Regions from separate parts of the Microbulbifer sp. ALW1 genome, predicted to be linked through region 2. Evidence: predicted binding sites of a transcription regulator. Region 2 holds the regulator's gene; the other holds the start of a gene.

Region 1 (11,054 bases), 2.1 Mb from region 2:
GCTCACCAGATAATTCGAAAAATTGACCAGAGGATGTCGATGAAAAATCTAGCATGGGTAATTGCCGCCGCCACTTTGGCCCTGGCGGGCTGTGATGGTGGAAACAACCAGTCAGAGTCAGCGAAGGGCGCGGCGCCATCATCTGCCGAAGCAGTTTCCTATGGTGCGGATACCACTGCTGCGGGCACGGTGGCGCAAGCCGACAGCGCCAGCGGCACCCTCGATGCGCAAGACGCCAAGGCATTTCTCGATAGTGCGCAGGCGCGGCTGGAGAAGATTGCCGAAGAGGTGAGCCATGCCAGTTGGCTCGCATCAACCTATATCAATGTTGACTCTCAATATACAGAGGCACTGGCGGTCGAGCGCTATACCTCCCTGGCGGTTGAGCTGGCCCAGCAGGCGGCAAAATTTGACGATGTCAAACTGGACCCGGAAACCCGGCGCATGCTCACCATGTTGAAGCAGGGATTGGTATTTCCTTCGCCGAACGACCCCAAGTTGACGGCGGAACTGGCGCAGATCGGCTCAAAAATGCAGGGAATGTATGGCGCAGGCAAGTATTGTCCGGGCCAGAAAACGGGTGATGATGAGCCGGCCGGTGATGGCGAAGAAACGTGTTACACCCTGACGGAAATGGGCCAGAAGATGGCCAACAGCCGCGATCCCAAGTTGCTGAAAGAACTGTGGGTGGGGTGGCGCAAGGTATCTCCGCCGATGAAGCCACTGTACGAACGCCAGGTCGAGATCGGCAATGCCGGGGCCAAGGAGCTGGGGTATGACAATCTCAGTGTGATGTGGCGCTCCAAATACGATATGCCCGCCGATGCCTTTGCTGCGGATATGGATAACCAGTGGAGCAAGGTAAAACCCCTGTATGAAGCGCTGCACTGTCACGTGCGCGCCAAACTGAACGAGCACTACGGTGATGATGTGGCGCCGGCTTCGGGCAAAATCCCCGCGCACCTCCTCGGTAATATGTGGGCACAGGAGTGGGGCAATATTTACGATATCGTCAAAGACGACGATATGGAGGCACCTTACGACCTCACTCAGCTGGTGGTGGATTCCGGCATGAGTGAGAAGGATATGGTGAAGGTTGGGGAGAAGTTCTTTACTTCCCTGGGCTTCAAGCCGCTGCCGGAAACCTTTTGGGAGCGTTCGCAGTTCGTGCAGCCCCGCGACCGCGATGTGGTCTGCCATGCCAGTGCCTGGAACCTGGATGGTAAAGACGATATCCGCATCAAGATGTGTATCAACAAAACCGGTGAAGACCTGATCACGGTGCATCATGAGTTGGGGCACAATTTTTACCAGCGCATCTATAACAATCAGCCGTTTCTCTACAAAGAAGGGGCCAACGACGGTTTCCACGAAGCGGTTGGCGATACCATTGCGCTTTCCATCACCCCGAAATACCTGAAAGAAATCGGGCTGATGGATGAAATTCCCGGTGAAGAAAAAGACCTGGGTTACCTGATGCAACAGGCGCTGGACAAGATTGCCTTCCTGCCATTTGGCCTGCTGGTAGATAAGTGGCGCTGGCAGGTGTTTAACGGTGAAGTAGCGCCGGGGGATTACAACAAAGCCTGGTGGAAGCTGCGGGAGGAATACCAGGGAATTCAGGCGCCGGTTGAGCGTTCCGAGGCCAACTTCGATCCGGGTGCCAAATACCATATCCCCGGCAATACCCCGTACGCGCGCTATTTCCTGGCCCGTATCCAGCAGTTCCAGTTCCATCGCGCGCTGTGTGACGCAGCGGGCGAAACAGGACCGCTACACCGTTGTTCCATCTTCAAGAATCAGGCCGCCGGCAAAAAACTGCGTGACATGCTGGCGATGGGTGCGAGCAAACCCTGGCCGGATGCCATGGAAGCCCTGACCGGCCAGCGCGAACTGGATGCCTCGGCCATCGTGGATTATTTCCAGCCCCTGATGGTGTACCTGCAGGAGCAGAACAAGGATCGCGAGTGTGGCTGGTAGGTGGTACTGATAGGCGGTACTTGGTAAGCGGCACCTGGTTAGCGGCACTCGGGAAGCTGTCAGGCGCGGCCAGTTGATTGGTTTTGACTATGGCTTGGATATGTAAGGGCAATTTTGAATTGCCCTGCGTGAGCTTATCATGACGATCAGTGGCCGTTTTATCGATGCCGTAAAACACAGTATTTTTTTACGGTAACCCTTGAAAAGTTAGGATAAAGCGGCATTAAAGGATCTGAACCCTAGCCAAAAGAGGTTGCAAATGAGCGATATTGATATCGGTATTGGTGCCAAGGACCGCGAAACGGTCGCCAAAAGTCTGAAGAAGCTGTTGGCAGATTCCTACACCCTGTATTTGCAAACGCACAACTTTCACTGGAATGTGACCGGGCGACTGTTTCGGGAATTGCACCTGATGTTTGAAGAGCAATACACCGAGCTGGCGACCGCCGTGGACGATATTGCCGAGCGAATCCGCACCCTGGATGTTGTCGCCCCGGGTACCTACAAAGCCTTTGCTGAGCTGAGCTCCATCAAAGAGGTAGAGGACGTTCCGGCTGCTGAGGAAATGGTGCGTATCCTGACCCAGGGGCACGAGGCGGTAGTGAAAACTTGCCGTGAAGCGCTCAAGGCCGCTCAGGAAGCCGATGACGAATCCTCGGTGGCGCTGGTGTCGGACCGTATGCGGGTCCATGAGAAAACCGCCTGGATGCTGCGGGCCACTACCCAGTAATAACGTATCTGACCGCGAATAAAACCGGCCCTAGGCCGGTTTTATTTTGCCCTTAGCTTTCGTTTTCTGTCCTTCCCTGTTTACCTCCTGACTCTTTACCTCCTGACTCTTTACCTCCTGACTCTTTACCTCCTGACTCTTTACCTTCTGACTCTCTTCTTCCTGACTCTCTTGATCCTGGCTCTATTCCGCATTTCTTCCATTGTTCCCCCGTTATTTTCTGTGCCAGATTGACGCCTTTCGTTCGTTGCGGCTTGCAAATAGTTACTGTGTGCTGCACAGTAACTACTGTGTGTGGCACAGTATGCGTATCAGCTTGGGGCGTAGATGACAAAAGCACCGGAAAAACTCGACAGGCTGGTAATGGAAGTGCGGCGAGGGGCCCTGACCCTCGCGGTGCTGCTGGCATTGCGGGAGCCGCACTATGGCTACTCCCTGCGCAAGGGTTTGCTTGCAAAGGGACTGGAAATTGATGAAGGCACTCTCTATCCACTGCTGCGGCGGCTGGAAGATCAGGGGCTATTGCGCAGTGAGTGGCAGCAGGAAGATGGGCGCAAGCGACGCTTTTATCAGATCGATGCCGGGGGGGAAATCGCCCTCGCGGAAATGCAAAGTGAATGGCAAAGCCTGAATGATGTAATCGGACAACTCACGGAGAAAGACTGATGGATTGGTTGCAGCGCTACGTGGAAAACGTCAAAACCTATTTGCCGGCTCGACTGCGGGAGGATGTGGGCAGCGAATTGTATTCGGGGCTGCAGGACCAGTGCGATGAGCTGGCGGATCGCCTGGGGCGTGCGCCTACCGAGCAGGAAGTCCTGGCACTGCTGCAGGAGCGCGGGCATCCGATGGCGGTGGCGGCGGCTTATCAACCTCGGCGCACCCTGGTCAGTGAGCCGTTGTTTCCCCTGTACCTGCTGGTGTTGAAATGGACTTTGCTGATACTTGCCGTGATGAGCGCGGTGGGAGTGGTGGCTTCCCTGCATGGCCAGGAAAGCCCCAGTTTACTCACGGCGGTCATTGGTTGGCTGGCCGGTGTTTACGAAGGGGGGATTCACGCTTTCGCCTGGGTGACTCTGGTGTTTTACCTTGCTGGCGAAGGACTTGGTTATCGCAAAGTCTTTGCCCGCTGGAACCCGCGCTCGCTGCCGAGAATTGTAAACACCGGTAACCGGGTTCCGCGCTTTGATTCTGCGGTGGAGTTTGTTGTCACCTTGTTGGCGATGGCGTGGTTGAACGACCTGTGGCGATTGCCCGGCGCAGACGGTGGGTCGTCACTGGTTTTGTCGCCAGCACTGGGTGCCATGTTGCCCTGGCTGAATATTGCCCTTGGCCTGAGTGTGGTTACATCGCTAGTCAAATTGTTCGCGCCTTATTGGACGTGCAACCGTCTGCTGATTGACGCGGCGCTGAATAGTTACTGGTTATTGCTGCTGGCGATGCTGTTGCGGGTCTATCCGCCGTTCTCCATCGAGTGGCGCAGTGGCGATTTCTGGCAGCCGGAGCAGGGTACCTGGCAGGTTTCGGTGGGTATCGTGATTGCCATTACTGCCTGGGATTTATTGGGTAATCTGCGGGGGTTAATTCGCGCGCGTATAGCGAGTTAAGCGCCGGTGGCGGCGGTTGCCGTTGTGGTGGTTGTTCTAGTCGGCGCTATCGATGGATTTACCCGTGGACAGCGCCAGGAAAGCCTGAGCCGGGGCCGAGAGGGCGCCGATACTTTTGGTCAAAACGCCCACTTCGTGCTCCACGATGGGTGCTGATAACGGGCGGCAGATCAGCCCGTAAGATTCCATCTGTGCCCTGCATAAACTGGGGACTGCACTGACACCGAGACCGGACTGCACCAATCTCCCGATGGTGCTGAGCTGATTGGCTTCACACAATAGCCGCGGTTTGGCCCCCGGGTCCTGGGCCTGAGCAAACGCGGCATCGGTCCAGCGCCGTACTGCGGAACCGCGGTTCATGGCGATAAACGGTTCCGTCCCCAGTTCCTGCCAGCGCACCTCCTTGCGCTTACCCTGTTTGTGCCCGGCCGGAAGCACTGCAACAAAGCGGTCTTTGGCGATAGGGTGAAATACCAGGTTGCCGAGATCATCTGGCCGAAAGCTGAACCCCAACTCCGCGCGTCCCTCCTGTACTGCATTTACTACCCGTTCCATCACGATATCTTCCAACACGATATTGATGGCGGGGTGCTGACGGTGAAAATAACGCAGTAAATCGGGCAGCGGATTCATGGCGAAGGCGGGGATGGCGGCCAGAGAAAGCTGTCCCTGTTGCAGCTGGAAGCGCTGCTGCACAGCATCCAGGGTGTTGTCCCAGTTGTGGAGTAGCTGTTGTGCTCGGTCCACAAACTGCGCGCCTTCCGGCGTCAGAACCAGCTGGCGGCCGTCGCGACTGAACAGGGCGCCCCCGAGAGACTCTTCCAGGCTGCGGACAGCAATGGAGATGGCGGGCTGGGAGACGTGCAGCTGGGCACTGGCCTCCGCCAGACTCTGGGTTCTGGCGACCGCGACAAAGGCGCGCAACTGCTTGACGGTGGTGCTCATGTGCGGGGACTGGCTCTTGATGAATGTTAAGTAAAATTTAATATTGGTTAATAAGTTTAAAATAGTCTTAAGTGTTAGACCAAGGCATGATTGTTCGCAGTGCGTTAAGGCCAATAATGGCTAGTATCCAAAATAAATGGCAAAGCACCGCTCGTAGAGAGTTCTGGTAAAGAGTTACAGACGGTGCCTTAAGCAGAGAGAGTCAGTATCCATGAGCAATCCCGCGCAGCCCCTGTGGCAACCCAGCCCCGAAGCGATCGCCGCTACTCAGGTGGACCAGTTCCGCCGTCTGGTCAATGAGAATCACCAGCAGACGCTGGCGGACTATCCGGCGCTGTATCAGTGGTCTGTTGAAAACCGGGAGGCCTTCTGGGGGCAGCTGTGGGATTTCGGAAAAGTGATTGCCAGTGAGCGTGGCGAACGCGTGCTGGGTAAGGATGTGATGCCGGGCGCCGAATGGTTTCCCGATGCACGCCTGAACTTTGCGGAAAACCTGCTGCGCTATCGCGACGACAAGATCGCCTTGGTGGAGCGGCTGGAAAATGGTCGCCGTCGACAGCTCAGTTATGCTGAGCTGTTCGCAAAAACCGAGCAGCTGGCGTCGGCGCTGGCTGGTGCCGGTGTGGGTAAAGGCGACCGGGTTGCGGGCTTTATGCCCAATGTCATGGATACCGTGGTGGCCATGCTGGCAACCGCCAGCCTTGGCGCCGTGTGGACTTCCTGCTCTCCGGACTTTGGTATCAATGGTGTGCTGGACCGCTTTGGGCAGGTGGAGCCGAAAGTGCTGTTTGCCTGCGAGGGCTACTTTTACAACGGCAAGACCATCGATTCGCTGCCGAGACTACAGCAGATCGTTGAGCAGATAAGCTCTATTTCCCAACTGGTAGTGGTGCCCGTTGCGCGGAGTGCCGAGCAGACCGCGGACGATATTGTCGGGCTGGATCGCGCAGTCACGCTGGACGCGTTTGTGGGCGCGGCACCGGAGCGGGCGCTCACCTTTGAGCAAGCGGAATTCAATCACCCCCTCTATATCATGTACTCCTCCGGCACCACTGGCGTGCCCAAGTGCATCGTGCATGGTGTTGGCGGCACCCTGTTGCAACACCTGAAAGAGCATCGCCTGCATACGGATATTTCCCGCGACGATACCCTGTTTTACTTCACCACCTGTGGCTGGATGATGTGGAACTGGCTGGTGAGTGGTCTCGCCTGTGGTGCCACCCTGGTGCTTTACGATGGCTCACCGTTTTATCCGGCGGCCCAGTGCCTGTGGGATATGGCGGACGAAGAGGAAATCAGTGTTTTTGGCACCAGTGCTAAATACATTGCCGCGCTGGAAAAAGCGGGCTGCAAACCGCGGGAAAGCCACAAGCTCGACCGTCTGCGCGCGGTGCTGTCCACCGGCTCCCCCCTGGCCCATGAAGGTTTCCGCTATGTGTACCGGGATGTGAAGGCCGATGTCTGTCTGTCGTCCATTTCTGGAGGCACGGATATCATTTCCTGCTTTGCCTTGGGTAACCCTGCACTACCGGTATATCCCGGTGAGTTGCAGTGCCGCGGCTTGGGAATGGCGGTGGAAGTGTGGAATGACGACGGCAAGCCGGTGCAAGAGGAAAAAGGCGAGCTGGTCTGCGCCAGCTCCTTCCCGTGCATGCCGATCGGCTTCTGGAATGATCCTGACGGCAGCAAATACCAGGGGGCTTATTTCGACAGTTGGCCCGGTGTCTGGGCCCACGGCGATTACGCAGAAATCACAGAGCACGGCGGGGTGATCATCTATGGTCGTTCCGATGCCGTACTGAACCCGGGCGGTGTGCGTATCGGCACTGCGGAAATCTATCGCCAGGTGGAGAAGGTCGAGGAAGTGCTGGACAGCATCTGTATCGGGCAGGATTGGCGGGATGACGTCCGGGTGGTGTTGTTTGTGGTGCTGCGTGAGGGCGTGACACTTGACGACGAACTGACCCAGAAGATTCGCACCACAATTCGCGCCAATACCACGCCGCGTCATGTTCCCGCCAAAGTGATCCAGGTACGGGATATCCCGCGTACCATCAGCGGTAAGATTGTCGAGTTGGCGGTGCGCAATGTGGTGCACGGCAAGCCGGTGAAGAATCAGGAGGCCCTGGCCAATCCGGAGGCGCTGAGGTTGTTCGAAAACCTGCCGGAGCTGTCCGGCGAGTGACTTTGTGACGGCGCTGCATTGTCGGCGCTGCATTGTCGGCGCTGCATAGTAAGCGCTGTATTGAAGCTCCACAGGTAACCATTCATCGACCCTGGGGGCAGCACGCTGAAGGCCGGAGCGAGTGATCGCCCGGCCTTTTATCCGCTTCCCCTGGCTAGTCGCTTTTGCTAGCCATCTGTTCTCCGCAGTCTATTGTGCGGCGTTCAGTTGGCCTCCACGTATCTACTGGCTCAGCCGAGCCTGCTCTTCATCCATTTTGCGCAATGCCATTCGGGTAAAGTAACCGCCCATCAGGCATACAAAGCCAATGATGCCCAGGCTGAGCAGGCCGGAAAAACTGGTGAAAAGGTCGATCATTGCATCCATGGTTGCCTCCGGGCTTTGTCTGCAGCGGGCACCTGAGTGGGTCCCGAGGGTTTGTCATTTACGGTTGTCTTTCACTGAGCTCAGTGTAAAGTGGCGCGCCCTGGGACCCTTGATCCAGATCAAGGGTGGCGACGAATGATGCGCTATGCCGCGCCAGCCAATCTGCGCTACCCTGTGGGTAATAAGATTTCTCAGTTCCTGTTTTAAACCGACGGCCGCAAACCAATAATTTCTAACCAATAACGTCACGGAAGATCAGCATGATTACATATCTGTATTGGGCCGCAGTCATTGCGCTGGTGGTGTTATGCCTGTTCGCCGGCAGCCGGCTGGGCAGTCTGGGCAAAGGCGCGATTGTCGCTGCCATCATCTTTCTCGCCGGTTGGCTCGCCTATTACTTCCACTTTGAACAGGTGTTCGTAAAACGCTTTGGCGGTGTGATGCGAATCTCGGTGCCAGAGGGGCATAGGCACCTGGGATCTACCTGGAAGGACGACAATCTCTGGGTTGAAAACTACGATCCGCGGACGAATGAGTGCATCTTCAGTGAGTATTCCAAGGGCAACCTGCTTGAAGGTCGGGTGATTATCAAGAATTGCAATCCGCTGATGGAGCGGGCTGGTAACCCGGCGGTGCCGCCACGCTAGTGATTGATGGGTGGCAGCCCTTGTGATTCGTCAGTAAATCACCGGTGTGGGCAGGGCAGAGCACCGTTTTTAAGTGTTGGGTGTAAAGACGGGTAAAGTTCACACTCCCCCGGCAACTTTCACCGATGTTCAGCATCGCAGTAGTGAAGATTGGCAAACGGATTTTGGTCTTGCACGATTCTCGTTTCGCTCCCAGAGCAAAATTTTTCTCCTTACTTATCGTCGCATTGCTGGCAGTGCCTGTGCTGCTGTGGCCGCAATCCGGCTTCGCGCTGCCGTTTTTTGACAAACTGCCCAAGTTCAAAGTACGAGTCTCCGAAAGCAAGGAGCTGCAGAATTGGCTGCGGGACAAGCTCGGTGAACAGCGTAAATCCAGCAGTGTGTTGAAGTCCTACGACGATCCTCTCGATGTTGCCCGCTATGAGCGCGGCACCTTGGAGAAACTGCTCCGTTCTCGCGGTTATTACGACGGCCGGGTGCGCCAGTCGGTCACCGATGGCGAGATTGAATACAGGGTGGTACCCGGCCCTGTTTATCGCATCAAGGCGCTGGATGTGAATATGCCACCGCGGGTGAAAGGTGGCTTTCCCGGGGTGGGGCTGAAGGTCGGGGATCCGTTGGAGGCCGAGAAGGTCACCGAGGGCGTCAAGCGCATTGAAAGCTACCTGGCGGACAACGCCTGCTTGCTGAATGTCGATGTGGATTACCAGGCAACGGTCATTCACAGCGAGCAGGCGGCCAAGCTGGAATACCGGGTAGCGAATAGTCCGGAAGTGCACATCGGGCAGGTCCACGTGCAGGGCCTGTCGACGGTGGATGAAGACTTTCTGCGCAAGCGACTGAAAATACAATCCGGGGACTGCTTTAACCGCAGCAAACTGGATGCGGCCAAGCTGCGACTGTTGCGCACCAACCTGATTGCCGGCGCTAATGCCGACGTGTCGGACCCTGAGTCGGGTATTGTCGATATCACTTTCACGGTCATCGAACGCAAGCATCGCACCATCCGCCTCGGGGTTGGTTACACCTCCGATGATGGCGGCGGTATTGCCGCAGGCTGGGAGCACCGCAATATTCTCGGTCGTGGTGAAAAAATCGAAGTCGAGACTCGGGTGTACGAGGCGAAGCAGTCCCTGAAGGGCGAACTGCGTGTGCCGAGATTCTTTCGCGATGATCAGGAATTTTCCGCCACAGCGGAAGCCTCCAATGAAGAGCGCGACGCCTACGATGCGGACTCGGTGACCATTGGTGGCACCATTTCCCGGCACCACACCAAGCACCGGACATTCAGTGTCGGCAGTGAGCTGAAGTTCAGTAAGGTGCAGGAAGAGGGTGAGGAGAGTGAAAACTATAACCTGTTGTCCTTTCCCCTCGGCATCAAGATCGATACCACCGACAACCTGCTGGATGCCCGGCGCGGCGCGACCGTTGCGATGGAAGTGAAGCCGTACTTTGACCTGCGCAGCAGTGGCACCCAGTTCACCAAAAATACCCTGGTAATGACCGGTTACCATACCTTCGATGAGGTTCGTTTCGACCCGACCCTGGCGCTGCGTATTAAAGCGGGTGTAATCAGCGGCGCGGACAACCTGGAAATTCCTGCGGACGAGCGATATTACGCCGGCGGTGGCGGTTCTGTGCGTGGTTATGCCTATCAGGCACTCGGGCCCCGACGCCTGATTCCGTCGACCGTCGCCGGTGAGCCGCCCACCCTGTCGGACCCCATCGGCGGGCGCGGCTTGAGTGAAATTTCGCTTGAGGGGCGTTTCCGCTTTACCGAATCCTGGGGCGGTGTGTTGTTTGTCGATGGCGGTAATGCCTATGCCGACCCACAGCCCAGTTTTGACGACTTGTATTGGGGGGCAGGTTTCGGGGTGCGTTATATCACCTCGTTTGCCCCGGTGCGGTTCGATATCGGTTTCCCGCTGGAAAGGCGTGAAGACGTCAATGACAGCGCCTATCAGATTTATGTGAGCCTGGGGCAGGCGTTCTGATATGCAGCATGAGTCACCAGCCAACCCTTCTCATCCGGATACCGGGCCTCTCAAGCGCCGGCGCAGACTCCGTGCGCCTCGCCTGGCCCTGTACGCCGTAATCCTGCTGTTGCCATTATTACTGGCAATTTTTCTGCTGGGGTCCGAGAGCGGCCGCGAGGCCTTGACCCGCGGTGGACTTTCCATTGCCCGGCATTATTTGCCGGATCTGGACATCACCGCGGAAGGGCTGCGCAGTCCCGAACTCGGGCGCTGGTATTTCGAGTTGTTGCGGGTGCGCTACAAGGAGCAGCCCCTGGCAGAAGCGCGCAAGCTCACTATCCATGTGGATTTGCAGCGTCTGTGGCGCAACCAGATCCATATTCCTGAGCTGAGTGCCGATTCGCTGCTGTTTGATAACACCGTGCTGGGGGAATACCTCCAGGCGCATGTAACCGAAGAAGAAGTGGAAGATGCCGCGGAAGAAGTCGACGATGCCACCATGCCGGCCATTTGGATCGAGCGTTTATCCGTTGGCCAACTTACGGTAATCGACCAGGGATTGAAAAATTTTCCTCAGGTTTCGGTAAATGGCTATGGCAGCTATCGCTGGCCGGACCG
Region 2 (11,054 bases):
GACGGTACTGTCGACGAAGCGTCTGACGCCGGTGACCCCGTCGGCTACGGTGCCAGCTATCACACCTGCTTCGGTGAAGTGGCAACCCCGGGTGAAGAGCGCACACCCTGGACTCGCACGTTGGATATGGGCCTGACCTATACCCCGGCGTTTATGGATCAGAAGCTGCGTTTGAGCATGAACGTGTTCAACCTGCTGAATGAAACCAAAGCGACCCAAATGGATGTGACTTCGGAAGACGACCCCTACACGGTCAGCAATACCTATAACACGGCCCTGGGTTACCAGACTCCGCGTTACGTGATGCTGACAGCGTCTTACGATTTCTGATAAGCATAAATCCTCTCAATAGTAACGGCCCCTTCGGGGGCCGTTTCAGAATGCACATCCTTTATTTGCCGACCAATTGGTCGGCTTTTTTCTTCACTGTTCAGGGCTGAGCGCTAGGCGTCATGTCATCGCAACGATGCACAGGAGCCCCGGTTGGATGCACCCGGAAGCAGATTTTTTTAAGAAAGTTGTAAGTATTTCGTGATCTGGTTCAAATTGGTCCCGTATGGGTCGTTTTGTTTCAGATTGATTAAGTCATCTTGTATTTCTTGTGAAATTTAGGATAGTTTTGCGGGGCGCTGCTCGATTGGATCGTTTGGCGTTAAAACCCGGTTGTTCGGTGATGTGGCACAAGAGAAAATTTGTAACTTATTGTTTTTGTGGATATTTTTTTGGTTTCTCGGGCGGATGCCCACGGTATTGAGGCTGTCAGCTAAGCCCGTTTCGGGGATAAATACGAGAAAGTCGCTTTAGGGGGAAATTGAGGTTGTGCAGCGCCCGTCCGTTTAGAGATATGTGTTGGGCATATGGCCGCTGGGGGCGGCCATATACGACTAACTCTAAAAAAACGATGACCAAAGGGGGTCTCTATAATGAGTTCTACTCGCAATCTGCGTCACAACCTCGCTCGCAGCGCCCTGGCTCTGGCTATTGGTGCTGCCACTATTGTTAGCGCGCCTTCCGTACTGGCTGACGACACCACTGGTACTATTCGCGGTTCCGTTATCGGTGCCGAGTCCAGCTCTGTCATCAAGCTGACTGATACCGCACGTGGTATCACCAAGGAAGTCAGCGCTTCTGCAGACGGCAGCTTCCGTTTTGGCAGCCTGACTCCGGGTAAATACCAGCTGCAGGTTTTTGAAAACGGCGAACTGATCGACACCCAAGACGCGGTAGTTGGTCTCGGTGGAACCACCACGATCTATCTTGGTGATAGCTCTGGTGTAGAAGAAGTACTGGTTACCGGTGAGCGTATCGCGCAAGTAGACGTTGGTATTGCTGAATCAGGAATGGTGCTGTCTGCTGATGAGCTGATGGAGCTTCCTGTTGCCCGTGACCTGACCTCTGTAACCATGCTGGCTCCCAGTGTGAGCAAAGGTGACAGCGCGTTTGGTAACAATGCCAGCTTCGCTGGTGCCTCCGTTGCAGAAAACGTGAGCTACGTTAACGGCCTGAATACTACTAACTTCCGTAACGGTCTGGGCTTCTCTGAAGTACCTTTCGAGTTCTACGATAGCATTCAGGTTAAGACTGGCGGTTACTCTGCTAAATTCGGTCGCTCCACCGGTGGTGTAATGAACACCACCACTAAGAGTGGTACCAATGACTTCAAGTTTGGTTCCAGCTTCTACTACGACGAAGACATCTCCACGTCCCCGAATACCTATGCGGCGGATAATGACAAAGATGCGTTCGATGAAACGAACTACAACATTTACGCTTCCGGCGCGATCATTCAGGATCGTCTGTTCTTCTACGGCCTGTATAACAACAGCGTAGAGAACGAAGAATACTACGGCATGACTAGTGGCCGTGGTTACAAGGCGAACCGGGAAACCGATTTCTGGGGCGTGAAGCTGGATGGCTACATCACCGAAAATCACCGTGTAGAACTTACTGCATTCAGTGATGAGCGTGAAACCATCGAAGGCGCTTACGAGTATGATTCCGAAACTGGCGCTACTGGTGAATACCTCGGCGACACTACTTATGCTCGCGGTGGCCTTAACTGGATTGCTACCTACACCGGTAACCTGACCGACACCATGACACTGTCTGTGTCCTACGGTGAAAACGAAGCAGACCGTACTACTGCGCCAGCTACCGCCGATATCCCGGTTGTATACACTGTCGACGCAGATGCCAACTTCGCCGCATTGGGTGGCTGGACCAACTTCACCGTTGAACAGGGTATTGATAACCGCGAGATGACCCGCGTGGACTTCTCTTGGGATTTGGGCGATCACTTCATCGAAGTAGGTGTGGATAACGAGGTGAACACCTCTACTGCTGACACCACTAACTCTGGTGGTGTGTACTGGCTGCTCGATCCGACCGGTACTTACGTGTGTGATGCTTCCTCCGTATGTCCGGATGGCCCCGCTGTGCGTAAGCGTACCTACATTTCCGGTGGTGAGTTCGAGACCGTTTCAAACGCCTTCTACATCCAGGACACCTGGGACCTGACCGATACCCTCTCTTTCCAGGCTGGCCTGCGTAACGAAACCTTCGACAACAAAAACGCTGATGGTCAGAGCTTCATTAAGGTCGACAATCAGTGGGCACCGCGCCTGTCCCTGTCTTGGGATCCGACAGGTGCTGGTAACCAGAAGGTATTTGCCAACTGGGGTACTTACTACCTGCCGATTGCGTCTAACACCAACATCCGTATGTCCGGCGCAGAAACCTACATTCATGAGTACTACGACTGGGATGGTACCAGCCAGAATGCTGACTCCACCCCGAGCAATGTCGGCGCACTCGTAGGTACCGAGGTTTACAGCAACGGTGACGTGCCGGATACCCGCGGTTTGGTAGACACTAACATTGAGCCGATGTACCAGTCTGAGTTCATTCTCGGTTACGAATACGTAATGGAAAATGGCATGCAGCTGGGCGTGAAGGGTCTGTACCGCAACCTGGAAACTTCCATTGAAGATGTGGCGATCGACGCTGCGGTGATCGATTACTACAACTCCACTGGTAGCTGGGATGCATCCAAGGTTGGCGGCGACACCGTTGAAGATGTATTTGGTGGCTTCCATCAGTACGTACTGACCAATCCGGGCAACGATATGCGTATCTATATCCCGGAAATGGATGAATACATCGCCCTGACTGCCGATCAACTGCAATACCCGGAAGCCAAACGCCAGTATGGTGCACTCGAGTTCACATTTGATCGTCCGTTCGACGGCAAGTGGTCTATGAATGCGTCTTACACCTGGGGTCACAGCTGGGGTAACAACGAAGGTTACGTGCGTTCCGACAATGGTCAGGATGACGCTGGCCTGACCACCAACTTCGACCAGCCTGGACTGCTGGACGGCGGTTACGGCGACCTGCCGAACGACCGTCGTCACACTGTGAAGGCCTTCGGTACCTATGCCTTTGACATGGGCCTGCGCATGGGTGCCAACTTCATGTGGCAGACTGGCCGTCCGCAGAACTGCTTCGGTGTTCACCCGACTGACGGCTTCGCTGCCCAGTACGGTCAAGAGTCCTTCTACTGTAATGATCAGCTTGTACCACGTGCCAGCATGGGTCGCACTGACAACTACTGGAACCTGGACCTGAATGCTCAGTACCCGGTTGAGTTTGGAAATAACCAGAAGCTGCTGGTGTCTCTGGATCTGTTCAATATTCTGGACAACGATTCTGTCACCGAAGTCAATGAGCTTTTCAACAGCAACTACGGTGAGCCCACCAGCTACCAGAGCCCACGCAGCGTTCGTCTTGGCGTTCGCTACGACTTCAACTGATCTGATCGGTTGAAATAAAAAATTGCCGATTGCGCAGCTGTTTGGTTGTGCAATTGGCAAACCTCTCTTGCTTTAGCCAGCCTCTTTGGGGCTGGCTTTTTTATTGCCCGTCAGAAAAATACAAAAAAGCCCGCAAAATGCGGGCTTTTTACATTGAGTCACTGAAAAATCAGGTCTTCAACTTTTTGTACTGCATACGGTGCGGCGTGGCATTTTCACCATTGCGTTCCACGAAGTCCTCGTGGTATTCGGTGTAGTTACCCTCAAAGAACACCACGTTGCTGTCACCTTCGTAGGCCAGGATGTGGGTCGCCACACGGTCCAGGAACCAGCGATCGTGCGAGATCACCATGGCGCAACCGGGGAAACTCAGCAGGGCTTCTTCCAGGGCGCGCAGGGTTTCGATATCCAGGTCGTTGGATGGTTCGTCCAGCAGCAGTACGTTGGCACCCTGCTTCAGGGTGTAGGCCAGGTGCAGGCGGCCGCGTTCACCACCGGAAAGCTCGCCCACGCGCTTCTGCTGATCACTGCCCTTGAAGTTGAAACGGCCAATATAGTTGCGCGAGCCCACTTCGTAGTTGTTGATCTTGAGAATATCCTGGCCATCGGAAACGGCTTCCCACACAGTCTTGTTGTCGTCCAGGTTTTCGCGGCTCTGGTCGACGCTGGCAATCTGTACCGTCTCACCGATTTTGATCTCACCGGAGTCCGGTTTCTCGGTGCCGTTGATCATGCGGAACAGGGTGGATTTACCGGCGCCGTTACCACCGACGATACCGACGATGGCACCCTTGGGTACACGGAACGACAGGTTGTCGATCAGCACGCGATCGCCGAAGGCCTTGCTCACATTGTTCAGCTCGATCACGTTGTCACCCAGGCGCTCGCCCGGCGGAATGTAGATCTCGTTGGTCTCGTTACGGGCCTGGAATTCCTGGGACTGCATTTCTTCCAGGCGCGACAGACGGGCCTTGTTTTTGGACTGGCGGCCTTTCGGGTTCTGGCGGGCCCATTCCAGTTCTTTCTGCATGGCCTTGGCACGGGCCTGCTCGCCTTTCTGTTCCTGCTCCAGGCGCTTCTCTTTCTGTTCCAGCCAGGTGGTGTAGTTACCTTCCCAGGGGATACCGTAGCCGCGGTCCAGTTCCAGAATCCAGCCGGCCACATTGTCGAGGAAGTAGCGGTCGTGGGTGATGGCCACCACGGTGCCGTCGAAGTCGTGCAGGAAGCGTTCGAGCCAGAATACGGATTCCGCATCCAGGTGGTTGGTCGGCTCGTCCAGCAGCAGCATGTCCGGGCGGGACAGCAGCAGGCGGCACAGGGCCACACGGCGCTTCTCACCACCGGAGAGGTTGTTTACGTCGGCATCCCAGGGCGGCAGGCGCAGGGCATCGGCGGCCACTTCCAGGCGATGCTCCATATTGTGCGCATCCCAGGCCTGGATGATGTCTTCAAATTTCTGCTGCTTCTTGGCCAGCGCATCGAAGTCGGCATCCGGCTCGGCGTATTCGGCGTAGACCTGGTCGAGGCCGGCGAGGGCATCGATGGCCTCGCGCATGCCGTCTTCGACGTTGCCGCGCACGGTCTTGGCGGGATCCAGCTGCGGTTCCTGGGGCAGGTAGCCCACATTGATACCCGGCATGGCGCGGGCTTCACCGTTATAGTCCTGATCCACGCCGGCCATGATGCGCAGCAGGGTGGACTTACCGGCGCCGTTCAGACCCAGTACGCCAATTTTGGCGCCGGGGAAGAAGGACAGGGAAATATCTTTCAAAATTTCGCGTTTGGGCGGAACAACCTTGCCCACGCGGTTCATTGTATAGACGTATTCAGCCATTAGAGCTCGATTCCAGTCGGTCAGAATTTGGGCGCAAGTTAGCAGTTTGGTGGGAAACTTCAACCTGCTCGTAGTGTGTCATTTTTGATCTGCTTCAAATGTTCCTAAAAGCCCCCTTTGAGGCACCGGGAAAGCCTGGAGGCAGCGGGATATGTCAATTACCGGGAAGAAGGAGGTAATGCCACCACCCGCCCATCTATGTTTAACTTTGCCCCAAATAAACAGCCGGGAACCAGTATGACCCAGGATTTACCCGTAATCGTTGAGCGCCAGGGCCCCATTGGCAAATTGACGCTCAATCTGCCCAAAGCCCTCAATGCCCTCAATCTCGACATGATCGACCTGATGGCCGCACAGCTGGAACAGTGGCAGCAGGACGACAGTGTCGCCTGTATCTGGATAGAAGGCGCCGGTGACAAAGCCCTGTGTGCCGGTGGCGATGTCGTGGCGCTGCACCGGGAATCCGGTAGCTACGGCGGCGAAGGCGCCAGTGAGTTTGTGGAAGCGTTTTTTTCCCGTGAATACCACCTCGACTACCAGATCCACACCTACCCGAAACCCATCATCGTCTGGGGCAACGGCATCGTCATGGGTGGCGGTATCGGTATCATGAATGGCGCCAGCCACCGCGTGGTCACCGAATCCACGCGTATGGCCATGCCCGAAATCACCATTGGCCTCTTTCCCGATGTGGGCGGCAGCTGGTTCCTCAATCGTATGCCTGGTCGCATTGGCCTGTTCCTCGGCCTGACCGGTGCCCAGTTTAACGGTGCCGATGCTATCTATACCGGTATGGCGGATCGCCTGGTTGCCTCCGGGAGCAAGGATGCGGTCTTTGGCGCTCTCGCAGACGCCGGGTTCAATAGCGACCCGGAACACAATCGCGCGCTGGTAAGCCGCCTGCTCAAGGCGTCTGAAATGCCCGCCGACCAGCAGCCGAACTCCAATGTCCGCGCCCATTACGATGTGATCCAGCAGCTCACCGATGGCGCCACCCTGCCGGAGGTCTATCAGCAGATTGTTGAATACGCCGGGGATGATGAGTGGCTGCAACGGGCTGCCAAAACCCTCAGGGCCGGCTGCCCGTTAACCGCATGGGTCGTGTGGGAGCAGCTGAAGCGTGGCAAGCATCTTTCGCTTCAGGAGGTGCTGGACATGGAAAAAATACTGGCGGTGAATATGTGCGCTAATGGTCAGGTAAAGGAGGGCGTGCGTGCACTGCTGATCGATAAGGACCGCAATCCGCAGTGGCAACCGGCAACACTGGCAGAGGTCACTGCGGAACAGGTGGAGGCCTGTTTTACTGCCCCCTGATTGAGTGACGGTCGGGGTTATCTAACCGGAAGTAAAAATAATGGAAAGTAACAATAAAAATGAGAGGGAAAAAACATGCAGCCAATCAAAAAGATCGCGTTTATCGGGCTCGGTAATATGGGCGGCCCCATGGCCGCAAACCTGGTGAACAAGGGTTTTGCAGTAACGGCCTTTGACCTGTCGGTACCGATGCTGGAAAGCGCAGTGTCCAATGGTTGCCTGCGCGGCGAAAGCGCGGAAGCGGCGATTGACGGCGCCGACGTGGTGGTTTCCATGCTGCCCAGCGGCGAAGCGGTGCGTGCGCTGTATCTCGGGGCGCAGGGTTTATTGCAGGCGATGGATCGGGAAACCCTGCTCATTGACTGCTCCACCATTGCCGCAAACGACGCCCGCCAGGTGATCGCGGCAGCGGCTGAGCGCGGTATCGACGCGCTGGATGCCCCGGTCTCCGGTGGCACCGCCGCCGCCGCGGCAGGGACTCTGTCGTTTATGTGCGGTGGCGAAGACCAAACACTGGAGCGGGCGCGTCCGGTGCTGGAGGCCATGGGCGCAAATATTTTTCATGCCGGCCCCGCAGGCAGCGGCCAGGTCGCCAAAATCTGCAACAACATGCTGCTGGCCATTCATATGATCGGCACCGCAGAGGCTTTGCAGCTGGGGGTGGATAACGGGCTGGACCCGCAGGTGTTGTCGCAGATTATGAGTGCCAGCTCCGGCGGCAACTGGTCACTGGAAAAGTACAATCCCTACCCGGGGGTAATGGACAATGTGCCGGCCTCCCGGGACTACCAGGGCGGTTTCTCGGTGGCCCTGATGCTGAAAGACCTGGGGCTCGCCATGGATACCGCCGCTGGCAGTGCATCCTCGACGCCGCTGGGCGCGCTGGCGAAAAATCTCTACCAGCTGCACGGTGGCGATGACCTCAACAGGTCGCTGGATTTTTCCAGTATCCAGAATCTGTTCCGGCGTCCCGTCGGAGACTGAGTGCCGCGACCAACCTGCCGGCGCTTGATCTAAATCAAGCGCCGGTAATCCGTGGCCCGGTAACTTTGCGCGATCCAATAGTTTCCCGCTCATTCAGCTCCGGATCACAGGTTACGCGTAAATGGCCTCAAATCGCTTGGACAGCGCCCCCCCTCGCAGCAGTGATACCCCTTGTATCCCTGGCTCCTCTGGTACCTCTGGTACCTCTGGTACCTCTGACTCTGTTGCATCGGGGGTAGCTTCCGGAGACCTTTCTCCTGAACTGCTGGCGCGTTACGCGGGCCCATGTCCTCGCTATACGTCGTATCCCACTGCCGACCGGTTTACGCCGCTGCATGCCAATCGTGAATTACTTGCGGCGAATGGAAGTGGCAAGCCCTGGGAAGCATTGCGAGACGTGAGCTCCCTGTCGCTCTATGTGCATATCCCATTCTGTCGTTCCCTCTGCTACTTCTGTGCCTGCAACAAGGTAATTACCCAGCAGTATGGTCTGGCTTCCAGCTACCTGGAGCGTGTACTTGCCGAGGCTCAGTGGTATCGGGAACGCGTCGCACGGGTGCCTGTAACCCAATTGCACCTCGGTGGTGGTACGCCAACCTATCTGAACGACGGCGATCTGACGCGGCTGGTGCGGGGGCTCGGGGAGGTGTTTGATCTTCGCCCCGGAGAGGACGTGGAATACAGTGTGGAAGCGGATCCGCGGGTGCTGGAACTGGAAACCCTGGATACGCTACAAACACTCGGTTTCAATCGCCTGAGTATGGGCATCCAGGATTTCAATCCCGAGGTGCAAAGGGCGATCAATCGAATCTGCACGCCGCAGCAGGTCCGCACCCTGACCGATGCCGCGCGGGCGCGGGGCTTTGGTTCCATTTCCTATGACCTGATCTACGGTCTGCCCGGGCAGGACGTGCAAAGCCTGGAGCGCACCATCGATAAGGTGATTGAACTGGCACCGGATCGTATTGCTTTGTATCACTACGCGCATCTGCCACACCGATTCAAGGCGCAACGCCTGATCGACTCCGACCTGATTCCGTCACCGCAGGCAAAAATCGATATGCAGCTTGCCGCGACACAGCGGCTGACAAATGCAGGTTACCGGTTTCTCGGTATGGACCATTTTTCCCGCCCGGAAGACCCCCTTGCCGCGGCCGCCGACGATGGACGCCTCGCGCGCAATTTCCAGGGCTATACATTGATGCCCGCTGACGCGCTGATCGGCCTTGGTGCCTCGGCCATCAGCTACAGTCGCGATGGCTACTGGCAAAACCACCACGGCCAGAAGGAGTATGCGACGGCCATTGCCGAGCGCGGCGAGGCCATCTGCCGGGGCTGGTCGCTCGATGATGACGACCGGGTGCGGCAGTGGCTGATCATGGAGTTGATGTGCCATCTCAGGGTGGAAAAGCGCGCGCTGGAGCTGCGCACAAACACGCCGTTCGGACAGTATTTTGCCGCGGATCTGGCCCGGTTACGCCCACTGATTGCGGACGGGCTGATACGCGAATCAGAGCAAGACCTGGTGGTCACTGAGCGCGGTCGCTGGTTCCTGCGCAATATTGCCGCCGCTTTTGACCGGCACTTGCACACCGGGGAATCCGCAGCTCAGTACTCCCGTGTGCTTTAATCGGTTGCTGGAGATACAATTCCAGGATGGACGGGGCGGGGAAGCGCCCCTGAATTGGGAATTTCTTTCGAAAGATGCCGCGAAAAAAGAAGTCGCGGAAAAAGTTGCAAACGAACGGGCGAACGATCGACCGAAAGACTTATCGACGAACAGTTCATCGACGAAATAGTCATCGAATAGTGAAAGTGGAAATGACGATGCCGAAATCCTCACCAGCGGTCAATTGCGGAAACTGCTCTGTCAGAAGGTTGTGTCTACCGGTGGGGCTGAGTGAGGAGGATATCCAGCGCCTGGAGCAGGTCTCGCGCAAGAAAAAAATCCTCAAAGCCGGCGACACCCTGTTTCGCGCCGGTGATCCCTTTTCCAATCTCTATGCCATTCGCTCGGGCAGCTTCAAGTCTGCGGTGATCGGCGCCGACGGTGACACCCAGGTGACCCATTTCGCATTACCCGGTGAATTGCTGGGGCTGGATGCGTACAGCAGTGGTTCCCACCCTGGCTATGCGGAGGCGCTGGAAGAAAGCAGTGTGTGCGTACTGCCATTTACTCAGCTCGAAAATCTGGCGCAGCAGGTGCCCGCACTGCAAAAGCAGATTTACAACATATTTTCCGAAGAACTGAAGCAGGACAACGACGTGTTGCTACTGCTTGGCAAACGCTCCGCGGAGAGTCGTCTAGCAGCGCTGCTGATTAATATCTCCAGCCGCTATGCGCGACGTGGCTACTCGGCCAGTGAATTCAAACTTTCCATGCAGCGTATGGATATCGCGAACTATCTGGGGCTGACCGCGGAAACCGTCAGTCGCCTGATGTCGCGCTTTCAAAAGCAGGGGCTCATCCTGGCACAGGGAAGGGCGATTACGATTTTGGATCTTATCGCCCTTAGTGAGCTTGCCGGGACTCACTGCAGTTACGAGAACGGATAAAGTAATTAACGGGTTTCCTTCAGTGAGAGGCGCACACCCGTTAGCCTCTCACTCTGTTCACTTTGTCGTCTGTCGTTTGCGACCTGTGTTCAGCTGGCGACGGCGGACTCCCTCTCCGCAAGATCCTGATAAATGGCCTGGTAAAGCTGCTTCACGCCCCGGTGAAAATGGCAGCTCTGCCTGTCTGCCAGCGCGACGGTCACTTCTTCCCAGTCGGTGTCGGTCAAGTATTGATTGACCAGCGGCAGCAGAATTTCGTTTTCTTTTTTCATGTGTGCACGCTGCAGGGCGATATATTCCTGCGCGGTGCCGAACAGTCGTTCCCGTTCCACTGCGGCATCATTGGCGACTGCGTAAAACAGCTGGTTCATTGTGCGGGTGGCTTCGGCGACGGCCTTGTGTTCCGATGTTATTTTTTCAACCAGGTCTCTAATGTCCACGGGCTTGCCCAGCAACTGTTCGAACACGAGGTCTTCCACCGGGTGGTGCCACTGGTCCGGATAGACAGAAAAGTAATCCAGCGCCTCCAGGATCATGCTCAGGGTTGCGGGATC

The links. Region 2 encodes FNR, which switches genes on or off when oxygen is low (the NO sensors DNR and NnrR bind a similar motif). Its sites were predicted from a motif close to TTGATNNNNATCAA; they were not measured.
Region 1: a site for FNR is predicted at 7,923-7,936, ahead of GRX76_RS14660 (DUF3149 domain-containing protein). Genes of this name have one in related genera too.

Annotation. Positions count from the first base shown of each region.
Region 1 covers NZ_CP047569.1:3,520,876-3,531,929, reverse strand. Annotated here, with positions in the region: gene GRX76_RS14690 (M2 family metallopeptidase) at 40-1,980, shown strand; gene GRX76_RS14685 (Dps family protein) at 2,240-2,710, shown strand; gene GRX76_RS14680 (PadR family transcriptional regulator) at 3,038-3,376, shown strand; gene GRX76_RS14675 (hypothetical protein) at 3,376-4,317, shown strand; gene GRX76_RS14670 (LysR family transcriptional regulator) at 4,354-5,262, opposite strand; gene GRX76_RS14665 (acetoacetate--CoA ligase) at 5,474-7,447, shown strand; gene GRX76_RS14660 (DUF3149 domain-containing protein) at 7,670-7,813, opposite strand; gene GRX76_RS14655 (hypothetical protein) at 8,074-8,460, shown strand; gene GRX76_RS14650 (autotransporter assembly complex family protein) at 8,631-10,454, shown strand; gene GRX76_RS14645 (translocation/assembly module TamB domain-containing protein) at 10,456-11,054, shown strand, end outside.
Region 2 covers NZ_CP047569.1:1,428,666-1,439,719, forward strand. Annotated here, with positions in the region: gene GRX76_RS05870 (TonB-dependent receptor) at 1-330, shown strand, start outside; gene GRX76_RS05875 (TonB-dependent receptor) at 924-3,812, shown strand; gene ettA (energy-dependent translational throttle protein EttA) at 3,982-5,646, opposite strand; gene GRX76_RS05885 (enoyl-CoA hydratase/isomerase family protein) at 5,884-6,960, shown strand; gene mmsB (3-hydroxyisobutyrate dehydrogenase) at 7,036-7,944, shown strand; gene hemN (oxygen-independent coproporphyrinogen III oxidase) at 8,066-9,574, shown strand; gene fnr (fumarate/nitrate reduction transcriptional regulator Fnr) at 9,772-10,500, shown strand; gene GRX76_RS05905 (hemerythrin domain-containing protein) at 10,590-11,054, opposite strand, start outside.